DNA from 3 places in the Pseudomonas sp. NPDC087336 genome. Region 3 is predicted to be linked to each of the others. Evidence: riboswitches for the same ligand, from Rfam matches in the RefSeq annotation. Region 3 holds a riboswitch; each other region holds the start of a gene.

Region 1 (2,259 bases), on a different contig from region 3:
CGGCCAGCAGCCCGCTGAAACCTGCGGTTTGCGCAATACGCTTGATCATGTCGGCAGGTCTCAATGGCACGGGAACGCGGAACTGTGGCGCGTATCGTGAGCCGCGTTGTGAACGGCTTCGATGTGCGAGAAACCGGCGAAATACACCAGGCACGCGCCGAGGATCGACGCACAAACGGCGGCGGTCAGGCGTTGGGACAGGGTAGTGGTGGTGCTGGCGGTATTGCTGTGGCCGGTGCTGCTGATAATCGACATGGCGCTTCCCTCTGTTCTGTCAGCGGGGAATAAGAGCGCAAGCAGAGCCCCGCACGACCGAGCGCGCAGAAGTCCGAACAGCGCCCGCCCACCGCGGGTTTGTTGATTGAAGTGATCGTATTGTTCACTTTGTGTTGCGGGCCGGTCTCCGGGCTCACGAGGGGCTCAGGCGTTAGCCTGAACCTTCCAGCATCACCTTCCCATGCCGCATTGGCACAGTGGATCTGACGCTTCGCTCGCTTACCGTTGCGGGGGCAGCACCGGACTGACATGGCTGGAAGTAAAGCACATGATTCACCGGTTTCCCGTTTCACCCTGTGAAGGGCACCCGTAACAAGATGCGTAGGAGAGCATGGGCGAGGGTAGGGCGTCAATTGGCAAGGGTTCTCATCTGAGGGTTGGATCGTTCCCACGCGGAGCGTGAACGATCTAATCCGGGCGACACAAGACATTGACCCGCCCCGATACCATGCGTAGCCTTGCGCTTTCGAGGTTCTTCGGCGTTTGTCGAAGCTAAGAAGGGAACGCGGTCAATGCCGCGGCTGCCCCCGCAACTGTGAACGGTTCAGTTTCTGCCATGCCACTGCATGCGCCAGCCATGGCGCGAGCGGGAAGGCGCAGTAACCGCCAGTCCAACGACTGGCCAGCCGTCAGCCAGGAGACCTGCCTCGATACAGATTCTCACTACAACCGGGCGGGGTGATCCGGTGGCGAACCCTTGCGGCACGCTTGTGCGTCGCCGGTTCTCGTCCCGTATGCCCGCCACCTTGCCAAAGGGCATCCGATGAAAACACTGGCCAAACTCCCCGTCACCATCGTCACCGGCTTCCTCGGCTCGGGCAAGACCACCTTGCTGCGGCACATGCTCGACAACGCCCAGGGCCGCCGCATCGCGGTGATCGTCAACGAGTTCGGCGAACTGGGCATTGACGGCGAAATCCTCAAGCAGTGTTCCATCGGTTGCACCATCGATGAAGCCAACGGCCGCGTCTACGAGTTGGCCAACGGCTGCCTGTGCTGTACCGTGCAGGAAGAGTTCTTCCCGGTGATGCGCGAACTGGTGGCCCGTCGCGGCGACCTCGACCACATCCTGATCGAAACGTCCGGCCTGGCCCTGCCCAAACCTCTGGTCCAGGCCTTCCAGTGGCCGGAAATCCGCAGTGCCTGCACCGTTGATGCGGTGATCACCGTGGTCGATAGCCCGGCCGTTGCGGCTGGCACCTTCGCCGCGTTCCCGGACCAGGTCGACGCCATGCGCAAACTCGACCCGAACCTGGACCACGAATCGCCCCTGCACGAGCTGTTCGCCGACCAACTGGCCAGCGCCGACCTGGTGATCCTCAACAAGGCCGACCTGATCAGCCCCGAAGACCTGGCCCGCGTGCGCCTGGAAGTCGCCGAGGAATTGCCGCCAGCGGTGAAAGTCATCGAAGCCAGCAGCGGTCGCCTGCCGCTGGACGTGCTGATCGGCCTCGGTGCTGGTTCCGAAGAGCATATCGACAGCCGCCACAGCCATCACGACCACCACCATGAAGGCGAAGACGATCACGACCACGATGCCTTCGACTCGATCTCCATCGAACTGCCGGCATCCGACGATAGCCTGCTGATGGATGCGCTGACCCAACTGGTGGTGCAGCACGGCATCCTTCGCGTAAAAGGTTTCGCCGCGGTCCCGAACAAACCGATGCGCCTGCTGATCCAGGGCGTGGGCACCCGTTTCGACAAGCATTTCGACCGCCAGTGGGGCGCTGAAGAAGCGCGCACCACCCGCCTGGTATTGATCGGCCAGGCACTGGACGCCGCAATGCTCGAAGCGCAATTGCGCGCCGCGCTCAGCGTGTAACCCATGCACCTGCTCAGGACCCAGCCCGGCGGATTCGTGTCGGATGACAACATTGCCGACCTTGGACAAACCCCCGCCGAGCTGGTGATCCTGTGCAGCGGCGACTCCAGCCTGGCGCTGCTCGCCGAAGCGGCGCAGCAGTTGCCCGACGACTACCC
Region 2 (2,259 bases), on a different contig from region 3:
GCCTGGTCAACGGTTATGGCGAGGCACAGTGGGTGGTCCACGAAAGCACCACGCTCACCCTCATGGGTTTTTTCAACATCACCAAATACCCACCTTCCCTGCTGTTCCTGTGCCTGACGCTGGGCGTGGGGCTGTTGCTGCTGCTTGGCTTCGAGCGGGCCCGGCAGCGCCAATGGATCAGCATCCTGGCGGTATTCGGCGCGGCACCGATGTTTTTCTACCTGCTTCATCTGTATGTGCTGAAAATGCTTTATCTACTCAGCGTGGCGTTGTTTGGCCTGAACCAGGGCGACTACTTCGGCTTCGACGGCATAGGGGCCGTGTGGCTGACCGCCGTGATCCTGGCGGCAACGCTGTATCCACCGGTGCGCTGGTTCGCCGCATTGAAGGCGCGTCGTCGTGATATTGGCTGGCTCAAATACTTCTGACCGGGACTTCTTATCGGAGCTTAGGTTCGCCTCGGGCGGCATGATCGACTACCATGCCGCCGCCGGTTCCCAAACGGGAATAATAGGGAATCCGAGATGCTGCCAACGCATCAAACGGAACTGCCCCCGCAACTGTAGGTGCCGAGCCTGCTCCTGAACTGCCACTGGGATCGATTCCCGGGAAGGCTGGAGCATGCCATGACGCATCAGTCAGGAGACCTGCCGGCCAAGCAACAATCACTAACCGGCGGGGTGTCCGGGAAGGACATCTTTGCGCGCGTGTCACTTCGGTGATCGGCCTTGCGCTGCTTTTTCGGCAGCGCTCGATGATGTGTTTTCCAGACCTTGCACCCTGGCTGCGTGTACGGTTCAAATGGAGATTGCATCATGCTGTTGCCGCGCTTTTTCGCCCTTGTCACAGGCCTGGGTCTTTCTGCCCTCACCTGTGCCTCCCCTACCCATTACCCGCTGACGATCGAGAACTGCGGCAGCACACTGACGTTCGCCCACGCCCCTGCCCGGGCTGTGACGATCGGCCAGGCCGGCACTGAAATGCTCTTCGCCCTGGGACTCGGTGACAAACTGGTCGGCACTTCGCTGTGGTTCAATGATGTGCTGGCCAAGTACAAGGGGCAAAACGACAGGATCGAACGCCTGGCCGATAACGAGCCGAGTTTCGAGTCGGTGATCGGCAAACGCCCGGAGCTGGTCGCCGTCGAGCTTGAGTGGATGGTCGGCCCGCAAGGTGCCGTCGCTACCCGCGAGCAGTTTCACGAACTGCAGATTGCGACCTATCTCATGCCCTCGGACTGCGAGTCCAAGGACAACCTGGTGGGCGCCGACGGCACCCGCCTGCAGCCATTTCGCATTGACAGTCTCTACAAGAGCATCACCCAGCTGGCGGAGATTTTTGATGTGCAGGCGCGTGGGCAGCAACTGAACGCGCAACTGCAGGCCAGCCTGGCCAAATCCATTGCCGCGGTGCGAGACAAAGACCTCACGCACACCAGCGCGCTGGTCTGGTTTTCCAGTGCCAGCCTGGATATCGATCCCTATGTTGCCGGGCACAAGGGCATTCCCGACTTCATGCTGGGTACCTTGGGCGTGCGCAATGTGGTGCAGTCCGACGAAGAGTGGCCAACCGTTGGCTGGGAAACCATCGCCAAGGCCAACCCGACTTTCCTGGTCATCGCCCGCATGGATCGCCGTCGTTTCCCGGCTGATGACTATCAACAGAAACTGCAATTCCTGCGCAGCGATCCCGTGACCCGCAACATGGACGCGGTGAAAAACAACCGCATCATCATTCTCGACGCCATGGCCATGCAGGCCAGCGTGAGAATCTTTGACGGTCTCGAATCGCTGGCAACGGCCATCAACAGCTACGACCTGCCAAAATGACCGCGACGCTGATTCGCACTCTGCTTGCGCTGGTGATCCTGCTTGTGGCCGTGATTGCCGGTGTGGCCATCGGTGAAACCCGCATCGAACCCGGTGTGGTGTTCCAGGTGCTGGCCAACAAACTGTGGGCGGCCGGGTATGCCCTCGATCCCATCGACGAGGGCATCGTCTGGAACTACCGCCTGACTCGCGCGCTGGTGGCGGCAGCTTGCGGGGCGGGCCTGGCGACCTGTGGGGTGATCCTGCAATCGCTGTTGCGCAACCCGTTGGCCGATCCCTACCTGCTCGGCATTTCCGCGGGGGCCTCGACGGGCGCGGTGCTGGTGGTGTTGCTGGGCCTCGGTGCCGGCGCGATGTCGATGTCGGCCGGGGCCTTTGCCGGTGCCGTCGCCGCCTTCGCCGTCGTTGTGTTGCTGGGCCGTGCCAGCGG
Region 3 (2,259 bases):
TAGTGACCGGCTTCGTTGCGCAATTTGCGATAGGCATAGGGGAAATACCAGGCCACGGCGCAGCAGTGCTCCTTTTGCAAGTCATCGACCATGTCCTGGAGTTCTTCGGGGGTGGCGCCTTGCTGGCTCTTGTGCGGTGCGACGAACAGGCAGCCGATTTTCAGGTCGCTGGCGTAGCTGATTTTTTTTGCGTCGCCGGTGATGTCCTGCAGGGCCTGGGTCAGGTTCAGGCTGTTGACCCGCGGCCAGCGTTGGGTGGTCTGCAGCCAGGCGCGTGCTTCGGTCGTGGCGATAAACAGATCGGCGCGGCCATTGCGTTCGCCTTCTTCGGTCTGTTTGCGCGTGGGCGATTGTTGCAGTGTGATCATTTCGGCCATCCATGCCGCGGCGGATAGCAGGCCCAGGTTGGCTTTTTCGTCGAGCCAGTAGGGTGTCTCGCTGTCGCCGCGCACGGCGTTGTAGCGGTCGATACAGTCGAACCAGCGTTCCAGTACCGGACGCAGGAATTCCAGCTTCGGATTGCTGATGATCATGCCTTGCATGGGGCTCACCCTTGTTCTTGTGTTGTGAGGTTGTGGCAGATTGATATCACTGCTGCGAGTGTGACACAAGATTGACGTCATTTATGGATGGATGGCAGTTATTCGTTCCAACACCCGGTTCTCAATTGACGCTCCACCCCCAACCCTCTAACCTTCGCCGCTTGTTTCAGGTGCTCTGTGACTTGGGTCGACAGAGTGAAACAGGGAAGCCGGTGAGTGAGCGCTTTGTTCGATGAAGCCCTGCGATCCCGGCGCTGCCCCCGCAACGGTAAATGAGTGAAAACTGCGTCTGAAGCCACTGCGTCGATCTGTGACGCGGGAAGGCGCGCAGTCTGGCATCACGCCGCTCATGAGCCCGGAGACCGGCCTGATCCATCCAAGCGGCATCACGGTGGGCGATGCCAGGCTTCTTGCCGTCTATTCTTGTGCCTGCCCGCCGTTAATCCTGCCTCAACGGAGAGCTCCCCCATGTCTGATACCCCTGATCGTGACGAACGTCATCTGGCGCGCATGCTGCGCAAAAAAGCTGTGATCGACGAACGCATCGCCAATTCGCCGAACGAATGCGGCTTGCTGTTGGTGCTGTCCGGCAATGGCAAGGGCAAGAGCAGCTCGGCGTTCGGCATGCTTGCGCGTGCCATGGGGCATGGCATGCAGTGCGGCGTGGTGCAGTTCATCAAGGGGCGCAACAGCACCGGTGAGGAGTTGTTCTTCCGACGCTTCCCCGAGCAGGTGCGTTTTCATGTGATGGGCGAGGGCTTCACCTGGGAGACCCAGGATCGCCAGCGCGATATCGCCGCTGCCGAAGCGGCCTGGGCAGTGTCGCAGCAACTGCTGCGCGATCCTTCGATCGGCCTGGTGGTGCTGGACGAACTGAACATCGCCCTCAAGCACGGCTACCTCGATCTCGATCAGGTGCTCAGCGATTTGCAAGCGCGCCCGCCCATGCAGCATGTAGTGGTCACCGGTCGCGGCGCCAAGCCGGAGATGGTCGAGCTGGCCGATACCGTCACCGAAATGGGCATGATCAAGCACGCCTTCCAGGCCGGTATCAAGGCGCAAAAAGGCGTCGAGCTGTGAACCAGCCTCGACATTGCCCGGCGGTGCTGATTGCCGCGCCGGCGTCCGGTCAGGGCAAGACCACCGTGACCGCCGCGCTGGCCCGGTTGCATCGTAACCAGGGACGCAAGGTTCGCGTGTTCAAGTGCGGCCCGGACTTTCTCGATCCGATGATCCTCGAACGCGCCAGCGGTGCGCCGGTGTATCAGCTGGACATGTGGATGGTCGGCGAGCAGGACAGTCGCCGCCTGTTGTGGGAGGCCGCCGGCGACGCCGACCTGATCCTGATCGAAGGCGTCATGGGGCTGTTCGACGGTACGCCGTCCAGCGCCGATCTGGCGCGGCATTTCGAGGTGCCGGTACTCGCGGTGATCGACGGCACCGCCATGGCCCAGACTTTTGGCGCCCTGGCCCTGGGCCTGGCGCGCTATCAGCCGGACTTGCCGTTTGCCGGCGTGCTGGCCAATCGTGTGGGCACCTTGCGCCACGCGCAACTGCTCGAAGGCAGTCTGACCGAAGGCCTGCGCTGGTACGGCGCCTTGTCCCGGGAGACCGGGATCGAATTGCCGAGTCGACACCTGGGCCTGGTGCAGGCCAGCGAGTTGAATGACCTGGATGTGCGCCTCGATGCGGCGGCCGACGCCCTGGCCAGCAGTTG

The links. A riboswitch is a leader RNA that binds a small molecule or an ion and turns the genes downstream of it on or off. The one in region 3 is predicted to bind cobalamin.
Region 1: it holds a riboswitch for cobalamin, as region 3 does, so the genes downstream of both, cobW (cobalamin biosynthesis protein CobW) here and cobO (cob(I)yrinic acid a,c-diamide adenosyltransferase) in region 3, are expected to answer to the same signal.
Region 2: it holds a riboswitch for cobalamin, as region 3 does, so the genes downstream of both, ACIO0C_RS11455 (ABC transporter substrate-binding protein) here and cobO (cob(I)yrinic acid a,c-diamide adenosyltransferase) in region 3, are expected to answer to the same signal.

The regions. Positions count from the first base shown of each region.
Region 1 is NZ_JBIUYA010000005.1:233,708-235,966, forward strand. It holds gene ACIO0C_RS07390 (CbtA family protein) at 1-49, opposite strand, end outside; gene ACIO0C_RS07395 (CbtB-domain containing protein) at 61-255, opposite strand; cobalamin riboswitch at 377-602, opposite strand; cobalamin riboswitch at 729-941, shown strand; gene cobW (cobalamin biosynthesis protein CobW) at 1,040-2,101, shown strand; gene cobN (cobaltochelatase subunit CobN) at 2,105-2,259, shown strand, end outside.
Region 2 is NZ_JBIUYA010000009.1:113,880-116,138, reverse strand. It holds gene ACIO0C_RS11460 (DUF1624 domain-containing protein) at 1-428, shown strand, start outside; cobalamin riboswitch at 475-670, shown strand; gene ACIO0C_RS11455 (ABC transporter substrate-binding protein) at 816-1,829, shown strand; gene ACIO0C_RS11450 (FecCD family ABC transporter permease) at 1,826-2,259, shown strand, end outside.
Region 3 is NZ_JBIUYA010000044.1:18,558-20,816, forward strand. It holds gene ACIO0C_RS28690 (hypothetical protein) at 1-542, opposite strand, end outside; cobalamin riboswitch at 694-928, shown strand; gene cobO (cob(I)yrinic acid a,c-diamide adenosyltransferase) at 1,011-1,622, shown strand; gene ACIO0C_RS28700 (cobyrinate a,c-diamide synthase) at 1,619-2,259, shown strand, end outside.